Regions from separate parts of the Clostridium thermosuccinogenes genome, predicted to be linked through region 2. Evidence: riboswitches for the same ligand, from Rfam matches in the RefSeq annotation. Region 2 holds a riboswitch; the other holds the start of a gene.

Region 1 (7,524 bases), 2.3 Mb from region 2:
AGAGTTGGTAAACGTTCATGATGAAGGACTTGTCTTTGAACCTATCCATCGGGTTGTTTTTAATGTCGATGTAAATAACATGCTTGAAAAATTGACCGAATATTTCACAGGAACATCAAAAGCCTACTGGATTGACTGCAGCTCCGAAGAACAGGCATTCGAGGAAGCAAAAAAGTTCCCAGGACAGCCGGATAAACATGTCATACCTTTCACTTCAAAGGACATAAAAGGCTTGATTGTGGTGGAAAATCCGGTACATAACATCGAAGTGGGTACTCTTCAGAGTTTTCTCGATGAATACCTGAAGGATCATGCCTCTGCCCGGATTGATTACATCCATGGCTATGACGTAGTGGAGAGGTTGGGCAGCATGGATAGCAATATAGGATTCTATCTGCCGCCCATGGACAAAAAGGATCTCTTCAAAACAGTGATACTGGATGGAGTGCTCCCCAGGAAAACTTTTTCCATGGGTGAGGCCGAGGAAAAAAGATTCTATCTGGAATGCAGAAAAATCAGATGAGTAGATAAATAAGATAAAAGATAAAAGATAAAAAATAAAAAAGGTAAAATGAATAAGGTAAATTTTCCGCTTTGCTTTAATGTTTTTATGCAATAGCGGTAATATACGGTTTAATTGCTTTGAATCATGTTGTTTAAGGGTTTGTAAATATGATAATTTTCTATAATGACGTTAACATGTCATAACAACATATCAACTTTTTAAAGGATAAAAACCATCCGTAAACACGTAAACGGATGGTTTTTTGCTTTTATTCCTTATTTCCTTACAGTGAAACTCTCTTTATGCTCAATAGGCTAAACTTTTATTTCATGGTCGGACAAAATTTATCTTTATGAGTTAAAAATGGATGCCTTATGGCATCCATTTAAAAGCTGGTTTTCGCTTGTCAATTATTTTAGCTCTACCGAACGTCTTTTATAAACCAGCCAAATCTTACCGGTTTCTTTTCTAGTTGTTCAATGGTATTAAGAAGAAAGCTCTTTTTAAGCTCTCATTAGAAGGATGAAATTTGCGCTTATTTTCTTCAACTACACCCGATAAAAGTGAAATTATGGAGTGAATTCTCTCAAATACCAATTTGGCACCGGATTGCGCATTTCATCAAACCAGTTCATTATATTAATTGCTGTTTGAATGGATTCATCCCGGTAGCTCGGCTCTACATAAACCGCCCAGGAAACCAGTACAAGTGCTCCTGTCGATAGATACAGTGCCAGTATACGCCAGAATTCTTCCGGCGGCTCTCCGTTAAAGTAGCCATGTATTTGTCCCGTGGTGAAATGCGGAACAAGATTCGCAAGCAGAATCCTGTTGAATTCCGACCACGGATCACCATAAAGACTATCGATGAGATCCCAATCCACGACCACAACGTCACGATTCGGCGAGATGATCAGATTATCGTTATGGTAGTCACCGTGTATGAAACACTGAGGGCGTCCAAGCAGCAGATGGCGGTTTTCTTTATAAAAAGCCAAGATTGCTTCACTGCCGTTGATGTGGACACCACAATTGAAAAAAGCTTTCAACCGCTCATCATTTATACTTACGAATCTGTCATACCAGTCCTCTAATCCTTCGGGTGCAGGAATGGAATGTATCCTTCTGAGATTCTGACCGGCTTTGATACCAAGCTCGTACTGCTCGGCATGGGACAACTTAGGCAGCAGAACGTCTGCTGTTTCACCGTCGCACCAAGTCAGAAGTTGATACACGTTTTTGCCGCTATTGCAAATACCGAAATCCACAGGAGCAGACATAGATACACCGAGGGAAGCAGCACGCCCCATCATATCATACATTGCTTTTTTTCGTTTGTAGAATTCAATACTCGAAATGCGAAGCAAATAACGCTGTCCCTGAGCAGTTTCCACATAGTATTTATCGTCGCCTGAAACACCTTTGTTTATCGCTTCAATCCTTATAAAGGATTCGTGGTTTGGTATGTCTTTGCATACGGACAATATCATTTCACTATTTGATTTCATTGTAATTGGCTCCTTTCAATATTTTTTTAAATACTGAAACAAAGCCAATCGCATCGTTAGCGACTCAGCATGCTCCATGCAAACGTCGCTAACAAACTGACGAATGGCTTTGCATGGAGCACAGCCTCATGGGCGTTTTTCTAAATCTTAATTTAAGCATATATTACCTCCTGAAGGCATGAGCTTCATCATTGCCTTCCTGTATTAGCAAAGGTTTTCCAGTTGTATTATAACATGCCATAATTATACAAACAACAGTATGAAAAAACGGATGGTTTTGCTTCTGATAATCCATCCGTTTTTTACTTACATTGTCTGCCTGACAGAGAACGGTTCAAAATTTCCGGAGACTTTTTTCATATTTTCATCAGAACTTCAACATGGAAACTTTGAGAACACCGTCGATATTTTTAAGCAGGCGCATTATTTCCTCGCTGACTTCCGCATCAACACTTACAAAAGCTACCGCTTTTTCACCACGGCGGTTTCTGCTCCACTGCATGGCTGCTATATTTATATTGTCCGCGCCCAAAATCGTTCCGATCTGACCGATTATGCCTGGCTTGTCGACGTTCTGTATGGCCAGCACATAGGGTGTAGGTTCAAAATCCAGCTTGTATCCGAAGAAGTCAACAATCCTGATTTCTTCCTTGGCAAATACTGTTCCGGATACGCTAAGCTCCTTTTTCTTGGTAGTGAATTTTACTGTGATCAGATTTGTGTATTTGTCCAGATTGGTGCTTTTGCTCTCTTTAAATTCCACTCCCATATTTTTCAGCATGAGCTCAGCATTTACATAATTAACCTTCTCTTTATTGATGGGATCAAGGAATCCTTTTAAAACCGACAGGGAAATCACTTTGGTTTCCTTGTCCGCCAGGTCGCCTCTATAGATTACTTCTATCTGCTGCACGGTTTCCTTTTCAGCCTGATAATATATTTTACCGAGCATTTCCGCCAGGTTCAGATAGGGCCTTAGCTCAGACAAGTCCTTAGTATGCATTGGCGGCATATTCACCGCAGCCACCATCTCGCCTTTAAGGGCTCCGGCCACCAATTCTGTTATGGCTGTTCCGACATTATAGTTAGCTTCCTGTGTTGAAGCGCCAAGATGAGGTGTTACCATGACATTGTCCAATTCCAGCAGCGGGTTTGTATAATCCTGCTCTTCCGGCTTTTTATCATAGCTGGGTTCGGGGTCCAGTACATCCAATGCTGCCGCAGTAACCCTACCATCTTTAAGGGCATCATACAGTGCTTTTTCATTGACAAGGCCTCCTCTTGCGGCATTTACTATACGGACTCCCCTTTTGCACATGTTTAATTCTTTCTCGCCTATCATGCCATAAGTTTCCGATGTCTTGGGAGTATGCAGCGTAATCAGGTCTGATTGCTTAAGCAGCTCCTCCAAGGTTTCGCATTTCTCAACCCCCAGCATTTTGAACCTGTCATCGGTTATATACGGGTCATAAGCCACAACCCGCATGTTGCAGCCTTTTAATTTCCTTGCTACAATCGATCCTATTCTGCCCAAACCTATTATTCCTGCAGTTTTCCCATCGAGCTCATTGCCTATAAACCTGTTTCTCCTGAAATCCTTGTTTCTTACGGCAACATGAACCTGAGGCAGATTTCTGAATATCGCAAAAGCCAGTGCTACTGCCAGCTCTGCCGCAGCCATTATATTGCTCTCCGGCGTGTTAACCACGATTATGCCTCTCTTGGTGCAAGCGCCGACATCGATATTATCTATACCATTGCCCGCGCGGCCGACAACTTTTAGGTTTTTTGCAGCTTCCAGCAGCTCCTCGTTTACTTTGGTCACGCTTCTTACAATTATAGCGTCATAGTCTCCTATTATCCCTAAAAGCTCGTCACTGGATATTCCATACCTTGTATCCACTTCGAATCCGTTTTCCTTAAGATAATTAATTCCTTCATCCGCAATCCGTTCCGTTATAATTATCCTCATCTTAATCTTAATCCTCCTTCTTTCCCATTCCTTCGCAATACAATATAAGCAGCATTATAACCGTCCATTGTGTATGCACTTAACCCTGGTTTCCGGGGAAGGTCAAAGGACATATCAAAAATTTGCTTCCTCCCCGCTCACCCAGATATGGAAAATCACATTATTATCTTATCTATAGATTCAATCAGTCCTTTTATCTCATCCAATGTCGTATCTGCCATATGCGCAATCCTGAAGGTGATATCCTTTAACTGACCATAACCATTGGATATTACATAACCGACCTCACCCAGCTTTTTGTTGAGCTCTGACACATCGATATTCCTGGTATTCTTAACTGCCGTCACTGTGTTGGAGGCATATCTTTCATCGGCAAACAGCGCGAACCTTTCCTTAGCCCACTGGCGGACATACTCAGCCATTTTTCTGTGCCGTTCAAACCTGTTTTCCAGCCCTTCCTCAAATATCCTATCCAGTTGGTAATCCAAAGCAAACATATGGGACAAGGACGGAGTGGAAGGATACTGGTAATCTTTCTTCTTTATGTACTCATAAAGCTCCAGCAGGTCAAAATACAAGCCTCTGAACTCTACCTTCTTCGCAGCATCCAATGCTTTTTGGGAAATTGAGCATATGGATAGTCCCGGTGGCAGTCCCAGGCACTTTTGTGAGGATGTTATGCATATATCCACCCCCAACTTGTCTACCTCTATCTTGGTACCTCCCAAGGAACTTACGGCATCCAGGCAGTAAACCACATCAGGATATTTTTTCATTACCTCGGCTATTTCCTCCACGGGATTCATAACTCCCGTAGCCGTCTCATTGTGGGTGATGGTTATAAGATCATACTTTCCTGTGGCCAGGGTTTTGTCCACCATTTCAGGCAAAGTCGGTTGACCGGGCTCTGATGATATCTTGTCGGCCTGCACTCCGTTGCAGACAGCCATCTTATACCACCTGTCGCCAAAAGCGCCTATTGAAAAAACTGCAGCTCTTTTTACGGTACAGGATCTTATGGCGCCTTCCATCAACCCGCTTCCCGAGGATGTAGACAGAAGAATTTCATTATCTGTATACATCAGCTTTTTCATTTTTCCACTTATGCTTTTCTGCAATTTGGATGCATCTTTAGAACGATGACCTATCATAGGCGTCGACATTTTTTTTAGAATATCTTCCCTTACCTCCACCGGTCCGGGAATAAATAGCCTTTTATGCATGATTGAACCTCCATTTTCCCTTATTTGCTGCAATGCAAGCAATTGCAAGGATAATTGCAACACACCGTCAAAGCAATATATGAAATTTTCGTCTCATTATAATTAAGGAGCCAAATCTAAAAAAGACTTGACCCCTGTAAGTGCAAAGCAAATACAACCTTTGATATACTCTGTCCTTTTGCCTGAGAGATTTCAGCCTTTTCGGCCTTGCCCCTTCGGCGCCATCATTGGTCTCTCCAGAGGTACGTCCTGATGAGGTCTCGTTTACCTGAGAGTGCAACTCCTTCGGTGTATCTCCCTGTATAAACCAAGGAAATATCTCTCCCTCATCCATCATCCGTCATTATTAAATTATTGTGATTAATAGTTTCATTATAGTTTTGTTAGCAAATGTTGTCAAGAAATATTTAGGGGCGTCATAAAAGCAAGAATTGCATGCCAAAATGCTCCTATACAACTAAGCTTCATCAAATGCTTTTATGCACCGGAATCAACATCAAAATTCCTCATAAGGTCTTCGAGAGTATCCCTTCTGCGGATCAAGGATATGCTTCCATTCTCCCTGATCAATACCTCAGCCGGCCTTAACCTGTTGTTGTAGTTGGAGCTCATGGAATATCCGTAGGCTCCGGCATCCATAATCCCCAGGATATCGCCTTCCTTTAGTTCGGGAAGCATCCTGTCTTTTGCGAGGATATCCCCGCTTTCACAGATATTTCCTACTACATAAACAGGCTTATCCGATTCTGTGCTCTTTAACAGCTTACCTTCCCGGTAAACTTCTATATCATGGTGAGAATCGTACATCACCGGTCGGGCCAGCACGTTAAACCCAATATCGGTTCCTGCATAGGTTACTCCGTAATTGTTTTTGATTGAATGGACGGTACCCAAAAGAACACTGCATTCCGCAACTATATATCTTCCCGGTTCTATCTTGAAGGTAATATCTTTGCCATATTCCCTGATCCAGTCTTTCAGCACCTGATCCAGCTTGCTGCCGAATTCCTTCAATTCAAGACGCTCCTGGCCTTCCTGCTTGCGGTATGGTATTCCGAATCCACCGCCCAAATCTACAAACTCTAGGTCATCAAATTGCTTTGCTATATCCAGCAGGGACTTGACTCCTTCAATATACGGTTTTCCTTCCATGAATAAAGAACCTATGTGTTGGTTGATTCCTACCAGCTTGAGGTCATACCTTTTCAGAATTTCCTTTACCTCGCTGATATAGTCCATGTTCACGCCAAATTTGGTCTTTTTGCCTGCGGTTACCACCTTTTCATGGTGCCCGGCGCCGACTCCCGGATTGAAACGGACAGCCACCTTTCCTCCAGGGTTTAGCTTTCCATACAGCTCCAACTGGGAAAGGGAGTCGGCACTCAATATTATGCCTTTTTCGATGGCATACTTCATTTCCTCCGCAGAAACATTGTTGCTTATATAGAATATCTGCTCAGGTTTAAATCCGGCTGCCAGGAGCACATATATCTCTCCCGGGGACATGGCATCGGCGTTAAGCCCTTCTTCCCTGACTATTTTCAGCAGCTCCAGGTTTGAATTTGCCTTAGTGGAATAATTGACACTGAAATTTGGGTACGTTATGAAATTTTTCATCTCACGGCATCTTTGCCTCAATATGGATTCATTATATACATATAGCGGACTTCCATATTCCTTTATTATTTCAAAAGGTGAGATTCCTTTAAAAAAGTTGGTTTGCTCCGTAAAATAGTTTTTCAAAATTTCGACCTCCATCGTTGTTAAAGTAGATTTATATATAATATGTAAACTAAAGCCTTTTCTTTTACTGCCTTCCAATTTACTGCTTCAACAAGCCGGAATTGATATGGCAGAATTTATAGCCATGGAAGGCACTTCTCCTGTTGATATTCAGACAATAGCACAATGACGGCCAAAATGACAATCAGTTGATGTTTGATTTGTCAAATTGCCAAGTTGTCTCACGCTTCTACCGGCGGGAGCGCAATTGACATAAATTTATAACAAGCGAGTTTCTTTATAAAGATACGGCGTTTGAATATAACGCCGGAAAGGATAAGACAAATCCCGTCAACACAGGGAATTTCCCGACCCTTTTACAAGCTTGTCGTTACTCAATCCTCGAATTTATGCTTAAGGCTATACCCTTCAAAACCCGTCAACTTAAATGCATAATTATTAAATTAAATTTTATTTTTATTAATTTATATATCAAAACAACTCCCGTGTCAAGATTTTATTGCAATGCGTTTCCAACTTCAAAAGCAGGCTTTTGCCCTCCCTTTAGCCACTGTTTTTTTGTCTCCTTTCCAT
Region 2 (7,524 bases):
TATCTCAGGAGGGATAGACTTAAACACCTCATGTTCTGAATACAGGGACAGAATCGGTTTTCCTGAAAGATCATATACAGGATGAAAACCGCTGTATTCAGTCATCATTTTCATGGATTTAAAGTTGGTCGCTTCACCGAACATACCCTTATACCCTCTTTTGCGACCTTCCTTTATCAGCATATCAAACATTCTTATGACTACAAACCGTTTAAGCTTTCCGAGTCTCACACCGGCCATAAATGTATGAATATACTCGTTTCTCGTAGGCCTTTTTCCTGTTTTGGCATGGATCGTATTGACCAAACGCTCATCCAGATCCGTAAGGAAGGGGATAATGATATTCATCGGTTCAAGGTCACCTTCAAACACCGGCGGTTCCTCATCCGGATTAAAGTCTTCACAGGCCAGCGCCCCTACAACCCTGCCGGTCTCCCTGTCTAAGGCTACATAGCACAAGCCCTGATCAGCGACATTTTTCAGGTAACCCATTGTAAACTCAAACATCGCTTCCTTCGATAAATTGCAAGCATTAACCATAGGTTCACTTACTCTTACCCCGTCAATATATGTCCCTGCAAAAGTCTCAGCGAGGCATTCCGCCGTGTCGATCATGACTTTCTCGTCATCCGGGTCCAATACCTTATACTCATAATCCAAGATTACGGGACATATGACATCTTGTCCTTTTTCCAAACGTCTTTCTGCAGTTAAAGCGATTTCCATAACCCCAACCCCTTTCATATGGCTTTAATCTATTACTTGCCATGTTGAATCACTGCCTACAATCAAGACCGAATTAAATCCAAAAAAAGCAAATAATACCTTTACATAATATTCAATTATTAGTCGGGGCGCAATAGGTAAAAAAGTCTATTATATCCGATGATTGTATAATATTACATAAAACTGGCAGGTTTGCTTATTCAATCTAAATATTTTGTAGAAATCCAGGAAATAATGAAAAATCAACACAATTCGGCAAAATAACCCAATAAATGTAGATAAATTACAATAATCGAGGTTACATTAATTGACATAAAATAAAGAATAATATATTATTAATATCATTCTATAAAGAGTGGGAAAATTTATGAAAAGGTGGTGCCATTCAAATGATCAATGTTGAGTTGGATTCAAAAAAGAAAGCAGTTAAAGTAACAGCATCAGGCATGCTGAAGGCAGATGAGGTTAACAGCTACTTGAATGAACTGCAGGAAATCGTAAAGAAAATTGATCCCAGCCAGTATGCACTGATCATCGATGCAAGAGAACAGAAAGCCATTGCTCCCGATGCTTTACCCTGTCTTGAAAAAGCACTGAAGCTCTACACTGAAATTCCTTTTGCAAAAAGATTCTCCGTTGTATTGGAGTCTGCCGTTGCTATGCAGCAGGTAAAGAGGGTCGGAAAAGATGAAGTAGACCAGTTCATAATGGTAACCAGTGTAGAAGAAGTTTATAAAAACCTGTAATTCAAAGCGTACATAAAACCTCCATAGAAATCTATGGAGGTTTTTAGTATGTATTATTATATCTTATTATGTTTACTTATTATATATAAAATAATATATCTTAATTCTGAAACCAAACTTAGAATCTTTAAATTTTAAGTCCATCCGTAAGTTTTTTAAGGTTTTCACTCATATCTGCCAGCTTTGAGGACGTTGCTCCTATCTCCTCCATAATGCTAAGCTGCTCCTGAACACTTGCGCTGATCTGCTGTGTCCCGGCAGCAGTTTCATTGGAAGTTGCGGAAATTGTCTCCATCATATAAGGAATTTCGCTTATCAGCGCCATTTGCAGTTCAACAGCTTCATCAATCTTCTGCATTTGATCGACAATGTTCTCAATGCCGGAGATTATGCTCTTCATATGACCACTTACGGCAATGACAGTCTGTGATCCCTCTGCAATCCGGCTGCTTGCATCAGTGATGAACTCTACCGCTTTTTCAGATTTCATCTTGTTCTCTTTAACCAGTTCAATAATGTTTTTCGCAGCGGAAGCGCTTTGATTAGCCAATTTACGTATTTCCTCCGATACGACGGTAAAGCCTTTTCCGCTTTCACCTGCTCTCGCAGCTTCGATTGCAGCATTCAAGGCCAGCAGATTTGTTTGCTCGGAAATGCCTCTGATTATCTGAACTATATCCTCAATCTTTTTAGATGATTCCACAAGCTCACTGATTACGTAGGTGGTCTGTTCAGACAAGTTTTTGATTTCCTCCATGCGCATTGTTATGTTATCCACGTCAGTTGCGCCTTTGTCAGCAAGCTGCTTCATATCCAGTGCTTGCTGCACGGTTGATTTACTTACTTCCGTAGCTGATTGGGAGATTTGTACCACTTCTTCTATCCCTTTTTTTGTTTCATCCACTATTTTTGTATTCTCAAAGGCTCCTGCGGATATGCTGCTTATGGATTGGGCTATTTGCTCCAGCGACTTGTTGGTTTCTGATGTGGATACTGAAAGCTCTTCACTGGATATATTCATTTGCAGTGATATCTCAGCCAGCTGATCTGTTATATTGTAAATCTTTCCGATATATTGGTTGATTTCTGCAGCTGCCTCACTGATGTCACCTTTTCCTGCAGCTTTTTTTCCATTGGTGAAGCTGCCGCCGTCCATATGTATTATTTTCTCTAAACCAGAAACAAGCTTTTTTGCGGGAATAAAATAGAAAAAAATCATGTATATAAACAGGAAGATTTCAGCTATTAATGCTGCGGGAGTTGCGATTGATGTGATAAGGAATCCATGCTTTTGCATAAAAGGTGACAGAGAGTTAAAGAAGTGAGGTAAAATGATTGCAGCGCCATTGATTAATATTAGTACTGCAACAACTATGCAAAAAACTACCCCAATAACTAAACTGCTTGCTTTTTTAAAACCCTTTTCCATTGCTATTCCTCCTTGCTGTACTAAAACTATACTGCAAAAATGAATATAAATACATAACTGTTAAAATTGTAACATATAAGTATAATAATTGTAAATACAAAGCATACTAAAAAATGACATTATTATTATTTTCTCGATAGAAAAAGATAAAATTCCATTAATGATATACCTGCGTAATGAGACTTTGCCTGTCGACAATCATAATCATGATTTACGTAATTGATTTTCATAATTTTTCTCTCTGTCACTTCTACGATGCTATCATGACGATGCTAAATGCTACTATGATGATGTTGTTATGATATTGTACAGAAAATATTCACCGAAAGATTTGCTTTATCCGAAGCTCGATAAATTGATTTGTAGGTTAACCGACCATCCGCTTTGGCTTCACCAGATTGATTTTTGATTGCCAGAAACAAGCTAAAACAGCCTAAGGCCATCATGTTCCAGCATTACAATGCAGGTTTATGAATGATAAGAATGATGTGATATTTAATGATGTGTTTTTATCGATATGTTGGCTAAAATCCTTTGAACATATAAACCTTTCCGTTTGCTCATACTAATAGTGCATCATATGAATGACGAGCATAGCAGCTTGCAGAAATAAGAAAGGTGTGATGTTATGGACAGTAAAAGAGCGGAAGAAATTATGAAATCCAATGGTTTAATCCATGTCAGCTATAATGGAATGCCTGTTAATATTGAGAGTATTCGTGGTGATTTAGCTGAAGTGACACTGATCGGCATGGGTAAAAAAATCGACATCCCGATCAGCGCCCTTGCAGAAACTGATCCCTTGTATACCATATAGGATTGTACCCTCAAAGCCATGTAGTTAGCGTTAGGATGCGGCAAATTACATGGCTTTACTATTTAGCGTCAGGGTATAAGCTGTTGTCGAGCCTACGAAGCCCGCTCCTACAACATATATTGCTTTATAAAACCAATATATTATGGAACCGGATGAAAATAAAAATCATATTCTGGTACCGGACCCGACAGAACGGATTTTTCCGGATTCCTTTTTCAGATGCTTTACATATAGCTTGGTTTCTGCTGCTATCACACCTGAAAGGCATACCAGGGCTATGAGGTTTGGCAGCGCCATGAGGCCATTTACAATATCAGCGATGAGCCAGATGGCTTCAAGCTTTATGAAAGCCCCCAGAGCTACCATAGCAATAAACACAATCCGATAAGGCATAATGGACTTCACTCCGAATAGGAATTCGCAGCAGCGCTCGCCGTAATAATTCCAGCCTATTATAGTCGTAAAGGCAAACAATGCAAGGCTCAATGTCAGCAAAACCGGTCCCAAGACAGGCATAACCGTGCCGAAAGCAGCGCTGGTAAGCTCCGTACCTTGGAGGTCCGTCTGCCATACCCCGGTTACGACTATGCTTAGACCGGTCAGTGTGCATACGATTATGGTATCGATAAATGTACCTGTCATCGAAATGAGTCCCTGTTCAGCCGGCCATTTTGTCTTTGCTGCCGCAGCAGCAATAGGGGCGCTTCCCAGACCTGATTCATTGGAAAACACACCGCGGGCCACTCCGTTTCTGACAGCCATCTGCATCGTAGCACCCAGGAAGCCTCCTACGGCTGCAGTGCCCGTAAAAGCATTGGAGATTACAAGGTTCACTGCTTGAGGAATTTTGTCGAATGATGTAAATACAACCACCAGGCATATCGTCACATAAAGAACGGACATGAAAGGAATGACTTTGGTGGATACATTAGCTATGCTCTTAAGTCCCCCTATCACTATAAGGGCAACCAGTATGGTCAATAAGATGCCAGAAACCTCCGCAGGGATGCCAAAAGTGCCATTTATGCTGGAAACAATGGCATTTACCTGTGGAAATGTGCCTATGCCCAAAAGCGCTACCAAAACTCCACTTACTGCAAAAAATACCGCCAGCGGGCGGAACTTTTCTCCCATACCTTTAAGTATGTAGTGCATGGGCCCTCCGGCTATCTGACCATTGGCATCCTTGGATCTGTACTTTATAGCAAGGAGTCCCTCACCATATTTGGTTGCCATGCCGAAAAAAGCAGCCATCCACATCCAGAAAAGAGCTCCTGGGCCTCCTGCTTTAATCGCGGTGGCCACGCCAATGATATTTCCGGTGCCTATAGTCGCCGCCAGAGCAGTGCAAAGCGCTCCGAAGCTGTTAACATCCCCTGTGCCGTCGTTCTCGGCCTTAAAGATAAGCTTTAGGGCAAAAGGCAGGCGGAAGACCTGAAGAAATTTCAATCGAAAGGACAGAAATACTCCTGTACCCACCAGCAAAATCAAAAGCGGCGGTCCCCAAATAAAACTATCAATTTGATCCAACAGTTTAATCCAATCCATATATAGATCCTCCTTAAAAAAGATAATATTCCGGAGTTTCCTGACGACTGGGAAGGGATTAAAAATTATCATAATAGGGCAAAAGCTGTTTCCATTTCATAATGAAACGGCAGGTGGGAATTGATTTTGCAATTAATTCCTTACGCTATATTATAAAGAGTCAAATCACAGCATGATTTGACTCCGGATATAACGCAACTGATATTGAAGGCCATAGTAAGGCCCTAAGATATATGTTCAGCGTCCCTGTCCTTTTGCCTGAGAGATTTAGTGCAAATCGCACCTTGCCCCTTCGGCGCCTATCAAAGGTCTCTCCAGAGTTCTGTCAGATTTGCAGTCCTACCCGGATCATCCGGATACCTGAGAGTGTTACTCCTTCGGCGTACCTTACGGTCCTCTTCTGCAAACCCTCATCCAGCATATATTTATTTCCCATCTATTTTACATAATCCCAGTTAGTTTTTCAAGTATTTTGTATACATTATTCCTTTGTAAATAAAAGCATAACATGAGATTTTTTCATGAAGGCTTAGCAGTAAAACTATTTCAAAGATATGCGCTATATCCATCATTTTCTTAAAATATGGTTATGCCGGAAGCTGCTCTTATATTACATTGCTTCCGAATAACCCAAAGCTCCTTGGAAAACCCGGAAGAAGCCGTTATGTAAAAAGGCATGCAATTTTTATTAGTGTTCGTGGAAATATTTCCAAAATCCCAGCAGGAGGCATTCAAATTTTACCTCAATCCCCTTAAGTAATCCTGGACGATGCTGCACGGTAGATACCTCACAAAATCGTTAATCTGCATTTTCCCGTGAGGATTTCGAGGATTTAAAAAAACATTATCTTTTTGTTTTTTCATCGTTGAAAATGATGTATTATTATTTGTAGATAGTATACGCTTTGGATATGAAGGAGGTAATTATGAAGTACAGAAAGTTTGGAAAAACAGGTTTTAATGCCTCTGCACTGGGATTTGGATGTATGAGGCTGCCGGTGGTCAATGACGGCACAAACAGGATTGATGAACCTGAAGCGATCAAGATGCTACGGTATGCCATCGATAATGGTGTAAATTATATCGATACCGCATATCCTTATCATCATGGCAATAGCGAAATTTTTGTAGGAAAAGCGCTTAAGGATGGCTACCGCGAGAAGGTTAAGCTTGCGACTAAACTGCCGGTATGGCTGGTTAAAGAGTATCCGGATTTCAACAAATACCTGGATGAGCAGCTTAAAAGACTGGATACGGAGTACATAGACCTGTATCTCCTTCATGCGCTGGATAAAGGAAGATGGGATAAACTGCTCAAACTGGATGTCTTCAAAGCCATGGATGAATACAAGAAATCCGGCAAAGTGAAGTACATGGGATTCTCATTCCATGATGATGTTGACACCTTTAAAAAAATTGTCGATTCTTATGACTGGGATTTTTGCCAGATACAGCTCAATTACATGGATGAAAACACCCAAGCAGGAATGGAAGGCTTAAAATATGCGGCATCAAAGGGACTTGCAGTGGTGATCATGGAACCCATCAGGGGAGGCAAGCTTGCCCAAAAACCAGCCGACTGCATTCAGGAGCTTTGGGATTCAGCAAAAATCAAGAGAACTCCTGCCGAATGGGCTCTCCGTTGGGTCTGGAACCATCCGGAAGTTTCAGTGGTGCTGAGCGGCATGAGCACCATGGAACAGGTTGTGGAAAACCTCAGGATTGCCGACGAAGCCGAGCCTGGTTCCCTTTCCGCGGAAGAAGTAGCTCTGGTGGAAAAGGTGAGGGATACTTACAATTCCCTGTCCAAGGTAGCCTGCACATCATGCGGATATTGTATGCCCTGCCCTTCCGGCGTAGACATACCATGGAATTTCTCGTTCTATAATGAATATTTCATGTACGGTGGCTCTCTGGAAGAGAAAAAGAAGCATTTCAACTCCATGGCCGGAAATGCCGTAAAATGCATCGAATGCGGAAAATGCGAAAAGTCTTGCCCGCAGAAACTGACCATCAGGCAATACCTGAAGGATGTAGCAGCGCTTATGGCATAAGCAAATAAGCATCAACTGATCAGATTAACACCGGGGGCATTCTCTAATGTCCCCTCTATTTTATATTGCACGTTTAAACGGATGAAGGTTATAAAGCTGTTGATGGGTCATTATTTTGCTGTTTGCGATATTCCCGCGGAGTGATGGACATAACACTTTTATACACCCTGTTGAAGGTTCTCAGAGTCTCAAAGCCGCATTCAA

Evidence for each region. Region 2 has a riboswitch for glycine ahead of CDO33_RS20200 (alanine/glycine:cation symporter family protein). Riboswitches for the same ligand answer to the same signal wherever they lie in the genome.
Region 1: it holds a riboswitch for glycine, as region 2 does, so the genes downstream of both, CDO33_RS09490 (pyridoxal-phosphate-dependent aminotransferase family protein) here and CDO33_RS20200 (alanine/glycine:cation symporter family protein) in region 2, are expected to answer to the same signal.

What each region holds. Positions count from the first base shown of each region.
Region 1 is NZ_CP021850.1:2,153,249-2,160,772, forward strand. Features, by position in the region: gene CDO33_RS09475 (DUF1015 domain-containing protein) at 1-523, shown strand, start outside; gene CDO33_RS09480 (aminoglycoside phosphotransferase family protein) at 1,075-2,013, opposite strand; gene serA (phosphoglycerate dehydrogenase) at 2,381-3,985, opposite strand; gene CDO33_RS09490 (pyridoxal-phosphate-dependent aminotransferase family protein) at 4,141-5,208, opposite strand; glycine riboswitch at 5,369-5,458, opposite strand; gene lysA (diaminopimelate decarboxylase) at 5,686-6,951, opposite strand; gene CDO33_RS09500 (sulfite exporter TauE/SafE family protein) at 7,495-7,524, opposite strand, start outside.
Region 2 is NZ_CP021850.1:4,630,552-4,638,075, reverse strand. Features, by position in the region: gene CDO33_RS20220 (hypothetical protein) at 1-726, opposite strand, end outside; gene CDO33_RS20215 (hypothetical protein) at 1,116-1,472, shown strand; gene CDO33_RS20210 (methyl-accepting chemotaxis protein) at 1,600-2,901, opposite strand; gene CDO33_RS20205 (small, acid-soluble spore protein, H family) at 3,530-3,718, shown strand; gene CDO33_RS20200 (alanine/glycine:cation symporter family protein) at 3,884-5,266, opposite strand; glycine riboswitch at 5,503-5,594, opposite strand; gene CDO33_RS20195 (aldo/keto reductase) at 6,193-7,320, shown strand; gene CDO33_RS20190 (AraC family transcriptional regulator) at 7,409-7,524, opposite strand, start outside.